DNA from 3 places in the Pseudomonas sp. LBUM1649 genome. Region 2 is predicted to be linked to each of the others. Evidence: predicted binding sites of a transcription regulator. Region 2 holds the regulator's gene; each other region holds the start of a gene.
The links. Region 2 encodes sigma-54, which starts transcription at its own class of promoters, with help from an activator protein. Its sites were predicted from a motif close to ANTGGCATNNANNTTGCTNT; they were not measured.
Positions count from the first base shown of each region.

Region 1: ACA058_RS20275 (DNA translocase FtsK) is a predicted target of sigma-54. The motif match lies at 2,201-2,220, and genes of this name have one in related genera.
Region 3: nirB (nitrite reductase large subunit NirB) is a predicted target of sigma-54. The motif match lies at 1,560-1,579, and genes of this name have one in related genera.

Region 1 is NZ_CP166807.1:4,381,132-4,385,346, reverse strand. It holds gene ACA058_RS20290 (arginyltransferase) at 1-390, opposite strand, end outside; gene aat (leucyl/phenylalanyl-tRNA--protein transferase) at 447-1,127, opposite strand; gene trxB (thioredoxin-disulfide reductase) at 1,191-2,150, opposite strand; gene ACA058_RS20275 (DNA translocase FtsK) at 2,422-4,215, shown strand, end outside.
Region 2 is NZ_CP166807.1:889,513-893,727, forward strand. It holds gene ACA058_RS03915 (HPr family phosphocarrier protein) at 1-103, opposite strand, end outside; gene rapZ (RNase adapter RapZ) at 119-976, opposite strand; gene ptsN (PTS IIA-like nitrogen regulatory protein PtsN) at 979-1,443, opposite strand; gene hpf (ribosome hibernation-promoting factor, HPF/YfiA family) at 1,456-1,764, opposite strand; gene ACA058_RS03935 (RNA polymerase factor sigma-54) at 1,840-3,333, opposite strand; gene lptB (LPS export ABC transporter ATP-binding protein) at 3,518-4,215, opposite strand, start outside.
Region 3 is NZ_CP166807.1:2,725,673-2,729,887, forward strand. It holds partial or broken gene ACA058_RS12755 (IS110 family transposase) at 1-31, shown strand, start outside; gene ACA058_RS12760 (DUF6124 family protein) at 650-1,006, opposite strand; gene nirB (nitrite reductase large subunit NirB) at 1,792-4,215, shown strand, end outside.

The DNA.
Region 1 (4,215 bases), 3.2 Mb from region 2:
CTGATCGCGGCTGGGCGGGTACATGTCGCCATCGGCATGGCGTTCTTCGATGTAGCGCTGATAAAGATCGAAATACTCTTCGCTGAAACCTGGCTTGGCGGGGCGGACCTGCAAGTCGGCGTTGCGTTTGAAAATGCGTTTTTGCTGACGATTGGGTGTGAATTGCCCTATAGGAATGCGCGCCGGTACGCACGCATTGCAATTCTGGCAATGGGGTCGATACAGATGGTCGCCACTGCGCCGAAAACCCATTTCAGACAGATCTGCATAGACGTGCACATCCATGGGCTGGCTAGGGTCGAGAAACAGGGTGGTGGCCTGCTCCTCGGGCAGATAACTGCAGGAGTGGGGTTGAGTGGCATAAAACTTCAAACGCGCCAACTCGGTCATGATCAACCCTCGGGATAAGCTTTTGAATAAGTGTAAGCCACGCGCGCCAAAGTCGCTCAGCAAACCCAGGTTGCACGATTGGGTTGGTCCAGATGCTGCGCCAGGTAATCGGCAAACACACGGCGCGGAATCGCCCGCGCGCCCAGGCTGTGCAAATGGTCGGTGGGCATCTGGCAGTCGATGAGCACAAAACCCGAGTCTTTCAGATGTCGCACCAGTGTGGCAAAGCCAAATTTCGAGGCATTGTCGGCAAGGCTGAACATGGATTCGCCGAAAAACAATTGGCCCATCGCCAGGCCATACAACCCACCCACCAGTTCATCCTGGTCCCAGACCTCAACCGAATGCGCATGGCCGCGACTGTGCAACTCGATATAGGCGTTCTGCATGGCTTCGGTGATCCAGGTGCCGTCTGCATACTCCCGGGGAGCGGCGCAGGCGCGGATGACTGCGGCAAAATCCTGATCGAAGGTCACCTGGTAGCGTTGTTGGCGCAGGAGCTTGTTCAGGCTGCGGGACACGTGCAGTTCATCGGGAAACAGCACGGTGCGAGGGTCCGGCGACCACCAGAGAATCGGCTGCCCTTCGGAAAACCAGGGGAAACAACCATGGCGGTAAGCCTGGATCAATCGATCGGCGGACAGGTCGCCACCGGCCGCCAGCAATCCGTTGGGATCGCGCATGGCCTTTTCCAGCGCCGGGAACGTCAGGGTGTTGCGTTGTAACCAAGTCAGCATGGCGTCAGGGCTTACAGAAGGGGAGGGCGATGGCGGGCGTCGGGCCCGCCGTAAAGTGTGCCGTCAAACAGCGGGAATGTCGTCGAGGTATTTTTCCGCGTCCAGGGCGGCCATGCAGCCGGCGCCAGCGGAGGTGACGGCCTGGCGATACACGTGATCGGCGACGTCACCCGCGGCAAACACGCCTTCGATGGCGGTTGCCGTCGCATTGCCTTCGCTGCCGCCGTTTACCAGCAGATAACCATCACGCATTTCCAGTTGACCGGCGAACAGGTCAGTATTGGGCTTGTGACCGATGGCGATGAACACGCCAGTCAGCGGCAACTCCGTGAGTGCGCCGGTATGACTGTCGCGCAGGCGCGCGCCGGTCACGCCGCTGGCGTCACCCAGTACCTCGTCCAGATTCTGGTTCCAGTGCAGGCGAATATTGCCCTTGGCGGCCTTTTCAAAGAGTTTGTCCTGAAGAATCTTTTCCGAGCGCAACTTGTCGCGACGGTGAATCAGATGGACTTCCCGGGCTATGTTCGACAGATAGAGCGCCTCTTCAACGGCGGTATTGCCACCGCCCACCACCGCGACCACCTGGTTGCGATAGAAGAAGCCGTCGCAGGTCGCGCAGGCTGAAACCCCTCTGCCGGCAAAGGTCTCTTCCGAGGGCAGCCCCAGATACTGTGCCGAGGCGCCAGTGGCAATAATCAGGGCGTCGCAGGTATAAGTGCCGCTGTCACCGATGAGTTCGAAGGGGCGTTGTTGCAACTTGGCGGTATGGATGTGGTCGTAAACGATCTCGGTGGCGAAACGCTCGGCGTGTTTTTGCATGCGTTCCATCAGTACTGGCCCGGTAAGGCCTTCGACATCGCCAGGCCAGTTATCGACTTCCACGGTGGTGGTGAGCTGGCCACCTGCCTGTATGCCGGTAATGACAACGGGTTTGAGGTTGGCGCGAGCGGCATACACGGCTGCGCTGTAGCCCGCGGGACCGGAACCCAGGATGATCAGGCGGGAATGCTTCGCTTCGCTCATAAAAACACCTCATAAGCCTTTGTCACAAAAGAGAATGCGTGCTCAAATTGAGTCGCACGTAATGTGCTTTGACTATGCTACACCCAAGAGTTGCCAGCATGGCATCGTACGTACAAACCCGTACAATGCCTGGCTGTAACAGTGTTTGTAACAAAATAGGCATCGCCTTTCGTGTTTATGAAAACCGATGCGCAGTGTTAAAAGTAGTCCCGGTTACGCCTGTTAACTTTTTTACCTGCCTGGATTGGGCAGTTTTATAGTCATTCAACAGATGGACGCGCCGTTGGCGCAGGAAAAACAGGTTTTGAAGAAATCCACCGCAGCACCCAAAACAGTCGTTCCACTCTGGCGCCAGCACTTGCACTACCGCCTCAAGGAAGGTGCATTGATCGCCATCGGTGCGTTGTGCCTGTTCCTGATGATGGCCTTGCTGACCTATGGCAAGGACGATCCGGGCTGGAGCCATAACAGCAAGATCGACGACGTGCAGAACTTCGGCGGCCCGGCGGGCTCCTACAGCGCCGATATCCTGTTCATGGTGCTCGGTTACTTTGCCTATATCTTTCCGCTGTTGCTGGCGATCAAGGCCTATCAGATCTTCCGCCAACGCCACGAGCCGTGGGAGTGGAGCGGCTGGCTGTTCTCCTGGCGCCTGATCGGCCTGGTGTTCCTGGTGCTGTCCGGTGCCGCGCTGGCGCACATTCATTTCCATGCCGCGACCGGTCTGCCGGCCGGCGCTGGCGGGGCGCTAGGCGAGAGTCTTGGCGAACTGGCGAAGAACGCGCTGAACATCCAGGGCAGCACACTGCTGTTCATCGCCCTGTTCCTGTTCGGCCTCACGGTGTTCACCGACCTGTCATGGTTCAAGGTGATGGACGTTACCGGCAAGATCACCCTCGACCTGTTCGAACTGTTCCAGGGCGCCGCCAATCGCTGGTGGGCGGCCCGTACCGAGCGCAAGCAACTGGTGGCGCAACTGCGTGAAGTCGATGAGCGCGTGCACGATGTGGTCGCGCCGTCCGTCACCGACAAGCGTGAACAGGCCAAGGTCAAGGAGCGCCTGATCGAGCGCGAGCAGGCCCTGAGCAAGCACATGTCCGAGCGTGAGAAGCAGGTGCCGCCGGTGATCGCCCCGGCGCCACCCAAGCCGCCAGCGCCGAGCAAACGCGTGGAAAAAGAGAAACAGGCGCCGTTGTTCGTCGACAGCGCCGTGGAAGGCACCTTGCCGCCGATCTCGATTCTCGACCCGGCGGAAAAGAAACAACTCAATTACTCGCCCGAATCCCTGGCGGCCGTCGGCCACCTGCTGGAAATCAAGCTCAAGGAATTCGGCGTCGAAGTCACCGTGGATTCGATCCACCCGGGTCCGGTGATTACCCGTTACGAGATCCAGCCAGCGGCCGGGGTCAAGGTCAGCCGTATCTCCAACCTGGCGAAAGACCTGGCCCGTTCCCTGGCCGTGACCAGTGTGCGCGTGGTGGAAGTGATTCCGGGCAAGACCACGGTCGGTATCGAGATTCCCAACGAAGACCGGCAGATCGTGCGCTTCTCCGAAGTGCTGTCGACCCCCGAGTACGACAACTTCAAGTCCCCGGTGACCCTGGCCCTGGGCCATGACATCGGCGGCAAGCCGGTGATCACTGACCTTGCGAAGATGCCGCACCTGCTGGTAGCCGGTACCACCGGTTCCGGTAAGTCGGTGGGGGTGAACGCGATGATCCTGTCGATCCTGTTCAAGTCTGGCCCGGAAGACGCCAAGCTGATCATGATCGACCCGAAAATGCTCGAGCTGTCGATCTACGAAGGCATTCCGCACCTGCTGTGCCCGGTGGTCACCGACATGAAGGACGCCGCCAACGCCTTGCGCTGGAGCGTCGCCGAGATGGAGCGACGCTACAAGCTGATGGCGAAGATGGGCGTGCGTAACCTGTCCGGCTTCAATGCCAAGGTCAAGGAGGCGCAGGACGCCGGCGAGCCGTTGAGCGATCCGTTGTACAAGCGCGAAAGCATCCACGACGAAGCGCCATTGCTGCAGAAGCTGCCGACCATCGTCGTGGTCGTCGAT
Region 2 (4,215 bases):
TGATCGTGCAATCCTTGAATTGACCGGCGATCCCAACGAATTTTGCCGAAGCGCGGGCATGTAGGCCCAGCTTGTTGATGATTTCGATTTCCAGAGCAGGCATCGCGGTGTGAATCCTTTAGCTGAGGTCGCGGTGGCGAACCTGGACATTCTTCAGGGATTGCTGCAGGACCTGGCCAAGACGTTCAGTCAGGTAAACGGAGCGGTGATGGCCGCCGGTACAGCCAATGGCAATGGTGACATAGGCACGGTTGCTGGCGGCAAAGCGTGGCAGCCATTTGAGCAAGTAAGTAGAAATGTCCTGGAACATTTCCTCGACATCAGGTTGTGCCGCCAGGTAATCGGCCACCGGTTGGTCGAGCCCGGACTGCTCGCGCAGTTCCGGCTTCCAGTAAGGATTGGGCAGGCAGCGCACATCGAATACCAGGTCGGCGTCGACCGGCATGCCACGCTTGAACCCGAACGACTCCACGAGGAATGCCGTACCGGGTTCCGGCTGGTTCAGCAGGCGCAGCTTGATGGTATCGCGCAGTTGATACAAATTCAGGCTGGTGGTGTTGAGCTTGAGATCGGCAAGGTCGGCAATCGGGCCGAGCAGGGTGGTCTCGTCGTTGATCGCTTCGGCCAGTGAGCGGTTGGCATTGCTCAGCGGGTGACGCCGACGGGTTTCCGAGAAGCGTTTGAGCAGGGTTTCTTCGTCGGCATCCAGGTACAGGACATCGCACTGGATGTGGCGACTGCGCACGTCTGCCAGCAACTCGGGGAACCGCGACAGGTGACTTGGCAGGTTGCGAGCATCGATGGATACGGCAACCAGCGGTTGTGCCAGCTCGGTATGTATCAGCGCTCGCTCGGCCAGTTCGGGCAGCAACCCGGCAGGCAGGTTATCAATGCAGTAGTAGCCGTTGTCCTCGAGGACGTCGAGGGCGGTACTTTTGCCTGAGCCGGAACGACCGCTGACGATGATCAAGCGCATGATTAATGACCGTTTTGCTCGTCCAGGACAACCTGATACAAGGCTTCATTGCTCGGGGCGCTGCGCAGTTTTTCGCGCACTTCCTTGCGGTCGAGCATGCTGGCGATCTGGCGTAACAGCTCCAGGTGCGCATCGGTAGCGGCTTCCGGGACCAGTAGCACGAACAACAGGTCAACCGGTGCGCCATCGATGGCGTCGAAATCGATGGGGGCGTCCAGATGCATCAAGGCACTGATGGGCGCATCACAGCCCTTGAGACGGCAGTGGGGGATGGCAATGCCGTTACCAAAACCGGTTGAGCCGAGTTTTTCACGGGCGACCAGGCTCTCGAAGACATCCTGCATGGCCAGATCCGGCACTTCGCGATGGATGAGGTTGGCAATTTGCTCGAGGGCTTTCTTTTTACTGCCGCCCGGCACGTTCACCAGGGAACGGCCGGGGGTCAGGATGCTTTCAAGTCGGATCATGGGTTGGGAGTGTTAACGACCCGTAGCGCCCTGGAGGAGGCTCTGGGTCTTTTCCTTATGCTTTTTGAGTTGTTTATCCAGCTTGTCGGTCAGTGCGTCAATTGCCGCGTACATATCGGTATGTTCCGCGTTGGCGACCACTTCATTGCCGGGAATATGCAGCGTGGCTTCGATTTTCTGCTTCAGCTTTTCGACCGTCATCGTGACCTGCACGTTGGTGATCTTGTCGAAATGTCGCTCCAATCGTTCGAGTTTTTCGCCGATGTAGGAGCGAAGAGGTTCGGTCACTTCCAGTTGGTGTCCACTGATGTTGACTTGCATACAGCTTCTCCTTCGTTGCCAGTGCATAAAGCGGCAGATCCAGATGATCTGCCACTGGAACGCTGTGGCGTGGCCCTACATCAACCGCTTGCGTTCGCTCGAAGGCGCGATCCCCAGGGATTCGCGGTACTTGGCGACGGTGCGGCGAGCCACCTGAATGCCTTGTGCCTCCAGTAAACCAGCGATCTTGCTGTCACTCAACGGCTTTTTCTGATTTTCCGCAGCCACCAGTTTTTTGATGATCGCGCGAATCGCCGTGGACGAGCATTCTCCGCCCTCGGAGGTGCTGACGTGGCTGGAGAAAAAGTATTTCAGTTCATAGATGCCCCGAGGGGTATGCATGAATTTCTGCGTGGTCACCCGCGAAATCGTCGACTCGTGCATGCCGACCGCTTCGGCGATGTCATGCAGGACCAATGGTTTCATGGCTTCGTCGCCGTACTCCAGGAAGCCGCGCTGATGCTCGACGATCTGCGTGGCCACTTTCATCAGGGTTTCGTTACGGCTTTGCAGGCTCTTGATGAACCAGCGGGCTTCCTGCAGCTGATTGCGCATGAAGGTATTGTCGGCGCTGGTGTCGGCACGGCGAACGAAGCCTGCATACTGGGCGTTGACCCGCAGGCGAGGCACCGACTCCTGGTTGAGCTCCACCAGCCAGCGTTCGTTGTCCTTGCGCACGATCACGTCGGGAACCACGTATTCGGCTTCGGTCGATTCGATTTGCGAGCCTGGGCGCGGGTTGAGGCTCTGGACCAGTTCGATCACCTGGCGCAGTTCATCTTCCTTGAGCTTCATGCGGCGCATCAGTTGACTGTAGTCGCGGCTGCCGAGCAAGTCGATGTAGTCAGTGACCAGGCGCTTGGCTTCGGCCAGCCAAGGCGTCTTGGCGGGTAGCTGGCGCAATTGCAGCAGCAGGCATTCGCCCAGGTTGCGTGCACCGATGCCGGCGGGTTCGAATTGCTGGATGCGGTGCAGGACGGCTTCGATTTCGTCCAGTTCGATGTCCAGTTCCGGATCGAAGGCTTCGAGGATTTCCTCCAGGGTCTCGTCCAGATAACCCTGGTTGTTGATGCAATCGATCAGGGTCACGGCAATCAAGCGATCGGTGTCGGACATCGGTGCCAGGTTCAATTGCCACAGCAGGTGGCTTTGCAGGCTCTCGCCGGCCGATGTGCGGGTGGTGAAATCCCACTCGTCGTCATCGTTGCTCGGCAGGCTGCTGGCGCTGGTCTGGTAGACGTCTTCCCAGGCGGTGTCGACAGGCAGTTCGTTGGGAATGCGCTCGTTCCAGTCGCCTTCCTCGATGTTATCGACCGTCGGGGCGCTTTCCTGGTAAGAGGGTTCCTGGATCTCGGTGTTGGGTTTGTGTTCGGCGCTGTCGGCCAGAGGGTCGGAATTGTCGAAGTCGTCGCCTTCTTCCTGGCGCTCGAGCATCGGATTTGACTCCAGGGCCTCCTGGATTTCCTGTTGCAGGTCCAGGGTCGACAATTGGAGCAGGCGGATGGCCTGTTGCAGCTGCGGTGTCATCGTCAGCTGCTGGCCCATTCTCAAGACTAGCGATGGTTTCATGGCAGGGGCTTAACACCTTATTCGCCGGCGCACATGCGCCATCCACTACAGGGCGCCGGAGCGCCAAACATAAGCAAATTATATGCCCGAAACCGCGGCGTTTGCCTAGAGCGCTGTAACAATAAAAAAAGGTTGATTTTTTATTGCGGCATGCGCTCGGGCGACCCGCCGGACACCTCGACGCTTACAGACGGAATTCATGCCCCAGATACACTTCCTTCACCAGGTCGTTGGCCAGGATGGTTTCAGCGTCGCCTTCGGCGATCAGTTGGCCATCGTTGACAATGTAGGCGGTTTCACAGATATCCAGGGTTTCACGGACGTTGTGGTCGGTGATCAGCACGCCGATGCCCTTGGCCTTGAGGTGGTGGATGATCTGCTTGATGTCGCCCACCGAAATCGGGTCCACGCCGGCGAAAGGTTCGTCGAGCAGGATGAATTTCGGGTTGGTGGCCAGTGCCCGGGCGATTTCCACGCGGCGGCGTTCGCCGCCGGACAGGCTCATGCCGAGGTTGTCGCGGATGTGGCTGATGTGGAACTCCTGCAGCAGGCTTTCCAGTTCCTTGCGGCGACCGGCCTTGTCGAGTTCCTTGCGGGTCTCGAGGATGGCCATGATGTTGTCGGCCACCGACAGTTTGCGGAAGATCGACGCTTCTTGCGGCAGATAACCGATGCCCGCCTTGGCGCGACCGTGCATCGGCTGGTGGCTGACGTCGAGGTCATCGATCAGCACGCGGCCCTGATCGGCCTGTACCAGGCCGACGATCATGTAGAAGCAGGTGGTCTTGCCGGCGCCGTTGGGGCCAAGCAGGCCGACGATCTGGCCGCTGTCGATGGACAGGCTGACGTCACGCACGACCTGGCGGCTCTTGTAGCTCTTGG
Region 3 (4,215 bases), 1.8 Mb from region 2:
AGAGGCGCCGCTGGAGGTAGTCACAGGTTGACGGACAGGCTCAGGGCGTGAGGTGGCAAGAAAATCCAAAGCAAAAGCGAGGCGGCCTGACAGCCGACCTGATTGCAGGTCTGTCCGCGATCCAATTGTAGGAGCGAGCCTGCTCGCGATGAACGTCCAGACAACGCGTTCATCCAGACAACCAACGTTATCGTTAACGTCCATCGCGAGCAGGCTCGCTCCCACAGGGGATTGGGGGGATCTGCCAAAGCCAGGTCGGCTGTCAGGCCGCCTCGTTTTTGTTTTTGATCCAGGCGCCCCGTTAAACCACGATGGCCGAACGCAGGCATTGCGCAGTGGGTAAACCGGCAGGACGCCGGTTTAGCCGCGCTGGGCCATGGATGGCCCATCGCGGCGACCCACGGAGCAATGCCGGAGTGAGGGCATGCCGAGTCTAAGCGAGGCACCGAGTGGTGGGGCAAGAGCGCTTTGGTTACTTTCGCGCTTTTCGAAAGTGACTCGCCGTAAGGGCGAAACCATAGGTGGCCGTTACCGCAGCAATGGATATGTACACCTGAAAGACAATCATCGGCTGTCAGGGCGCTTTCGTCGGCAAGCCGGGCTCCTACAAGGTGCTGCGCAAGGTTGAGATCCTACGAGGCAACACCCATCAAGGCGGATCAATCTGATCCAGCACCCGGTTCGCCGTAATCTCCGCCAGCATTACGCTGTTGGAAATGCCCAACAGGGCATTGCGCGACCCACCGTCCAGATGATCCACCAATTGATGGACCATCACATCCACCGAAGCCAGGGTTTCGACCAGATACACCATCAGGGTTTCGCTGGTGGCTTGCGGGTCGACGGTAAACAGCGTGCTGGGTGTACGCGGTGTGGCTTTGATGTCTGCGGCTGACGGGAAGTGAAAGTCGAGGGCGCGCTCGGCAGCCTCATTGAGTTTTTTTGAATCGGGTTCGTACGGGGAGGCGGGATCGTTGTTCGGGGGATTCGGTGTGACCTTGAACATGTTTCTGTCTCCAAAATGTGGAGCCATCACCGACTTGCGACTAAACAAGGGGTGGCAGCTGTACGCAGGTTAGTCGACCGGGGAGACACGAAACCGGCGCGCCCGAAGGCGCCCTGCGCACAGCTACCATGAAGTGCAGGCATGAAATGACCTGACTGTCTGGTTGCAGATGCGCTCGTGAAACCGCGGGCGACTAAACCCGATCACTGATGGGCAGTGACGCGAATCAAGTTACCGAGCGGCCCCAAAGCGCACAAGCCGGCGGATTCTGGCGTAGCCGTAGGCAACGGCGCAAGGTCTTGTGGCTTTCAGGAAGTAAGTCGTAGGGCGCTTAAACAAGCTTCCTTCGACGATGTTTAATGGTGCTTTCGGAACCGACCGCTGCATGCACTTTTAAAGCGCCATGCCTGACAACGTGCACCAGTGCGAAGCGGTTTGCCGAGTTTTCCAGCGGCAAGCTGCGACGGCCGTCCGACCCGTTCATCCCGCCAGGAACACGCCTGACTCGCAGCCATCAAGGCGTTTCCAAGGCAATAGAAGTTTCCTTCAACGAACTGGCACAAACACTGCATTAACCCCATCAAGCCCCTCTGAAAAAGATGGGCAGCCCTCTCGGTCAACGACGATCGACTGGCCGCACAGGTCGTGGGCAACATCGGTGGATCAGGCATGGCCGTCTGGTTTTCAACACCGCAAAAGAACAGGCAAAGACGCCTGGAACCGCAAGGTTTCAGGCGTTTTTTTTTGCTTTTTTTCACCGTGATGGGCTTTGGGCAGGTGCGTTTATGAATTCCAATGTAGCCAGTTTGAACAAACAGCAAACGCTGGTCGTGATCGGCAACGGCATGGTCGGGCATCATTGTGTCGAGCAGTTGATCGAGCGCGGCGCTCTTGACCGCTATCGGCTGCACGTCTTCAGCGAAGAGCCGATGCGTGCCTACGACCGCGTGCATCTGTCCGAATACTTCTCCGGTCGCGACGCCGAGTCGCTGGCACTCAGCAACGCGGCGCTGTACGAGACGCCCGGCGTCACGTTGCACCTGGGTGTGCCGGTGCTGGAAATCGACCGTGCCCGTCGCCAGGTGATCACCGCACAAGGGTGTGTTGCCTATGACAAGCTGGTCCTGGCCACCGGCTCCTATCCGTTTGTGCCGCCGATCGAAGGCGCCGAAGGCGATTCGCGCCTGGTCTATCGCACCCTGGAAGACCTCGATGCCATTCGTGCCGCGGCGGCCAATGCCCGGCGCGGTGTGGTGGTCGGCGGTGGCTTGCTCGGCCTGGAAGCCGCCAACGCCCTGAAAAGCCTGGGGCTCGAAGCGCACGTGGTGGAATTCGCCCCACGCCTGATGCCGGTGCAACTGGATGATCTGGGTGGGCTGGCGCTCAAGGCGCAGATCGAACGCCTCGGCGTCGGCGTGCACCTGTCCCGCGCCACGCAATCGATCAGCGCTGGCGAGCAGTACCGCTACCGGATGAACTTTGCCAACGACGAATTCCTTGAGACCGACCTGATTGTGTTCTCCGCCGGTATCCGTGCCCAGGATGCGCTGGCCCGTCAGTGTGAACTGGACATCGGTCCGCGCGGTGGTGTGGTGATCGACGACACCTGCCTGAGCTGTGATCCGCACATCTACGCCATCGGTGAGTGCGCATCGTGGAATGGCAGCCTGTTCGGCCTGGTCGCGCCGGGCTACCAGATGGCGCGCAGTGTCGCGGCACGCCTGTGTGACGACGCCGCCGAACCCTTCCAGGGCGCCGACATGTCGACCAAGCTGAAACTGCTGGGTGTCGACGTCGGTTCCATCGGCGATGCCCACGCCAATACGCCGGGTGCGCGCAGCTATCAGTTCATCGACGAAACGACGGCCAGCTACCGGCGCCTGGTGGTGGATGCCAGCGGCAAACAGGTATTGGGCGCGGTGCTGATAGGCGACAACAGCTATTACGACACGCTGCTGCAATACATGCAGAACGCGATCGCCTTGCCGTCGGAACCAGCCGCGTTGATCCTGCCGTCGTCCGAAGGCGCGCCGACCCTCGGCCCTGGCGCCTTGCCGGAAACGGCGACGGTCTGCTCGTGCCACAACGTGACCAAGGGCGCCATCTGCTCGGCCATCGACGGCGGTTGCACCGACCTCGGCCTGCTGAAGTCGCAGACCAAGGCCTGCACCGGCTGCGGCGGTTGTGCCGGTCTGCTCAAGCAAGTCTTCGAGCATGAGCTGATTGCCCGTGGCGTCAGCGTCGACAAGAGCCTGTGCGAACACTTCGCCTACACCCGCCAGGAACTGTATGCACTGGTGCGAGTAGAAGGGGTGATCACTTTCGAAGAACTGCTGGCCAAGCATGGCCGTGGCCACACCGGTTGCGACGTGTGCAAGCCGGCGGTGGGCTCGATCCTGGCGTCGTGCTGGAACCAGCCGATCATGGATCCGTCGCTGGTGCCGTTGCAGGACACCAACGACACCTTCATGGCCAACATGCAGAAAAACGGCACCTATTCAGTCGTGCCGCGCATTCCCGGTGGCGAAATCACCGCCGACAAGCTGATCGCTATCGGCGTGGTGGCGAAGAAATACGACCTCTACACCAAAATCACCGGGGGCCAGCGCATCGACCTGTTCGGCGCCCAGTTACATCAGTTGCCGGACATCTGGAGCGAACTGATTGAAGCGGGCTTTGAGACCGGCCACGCCTACGGCAAGTCGACCCGCACGGTGAAGTCCTGCGTCGGCAGCACCTGGTGCCGCTATGGCGTGCAGGACAGCGTGCAAATGGCCCTGACCCTCGAAGACCGCTACAAGGGCCTGCGCTCGCCGCACAAGCTCAAGTTCGCGGTGTCCGGTTGCACCCGTGAATGCGCCGAGGCGCAAAGCAAGGACGTCGGCGTGATCGCTACCGAGAAGGGCTGGAACCTCTACATCGCGGGCAACGGCGGCATGCGCCCGCGCCATGCCGAGCTGTTCGCAACCGACCTCGATGACGCGACCCTGATCCGCTACATCGACCGCTTCCTGATGTTCTACATCCGCACGGCCGATAAATTGCAGCGCACCTCGGTCTGGCGCGAAAGCCTGGAAGGCGGCCTGGACTACCTCAAGGACGTGATCATCCACGACAGCCTGGGCCTGGGCTTTGAACTCGAGTCGCAGATGCAACTGGTGGTCAATCGCTACGAATGCGAGTGGGCCAACGCCCTCAAGGATCCGGAA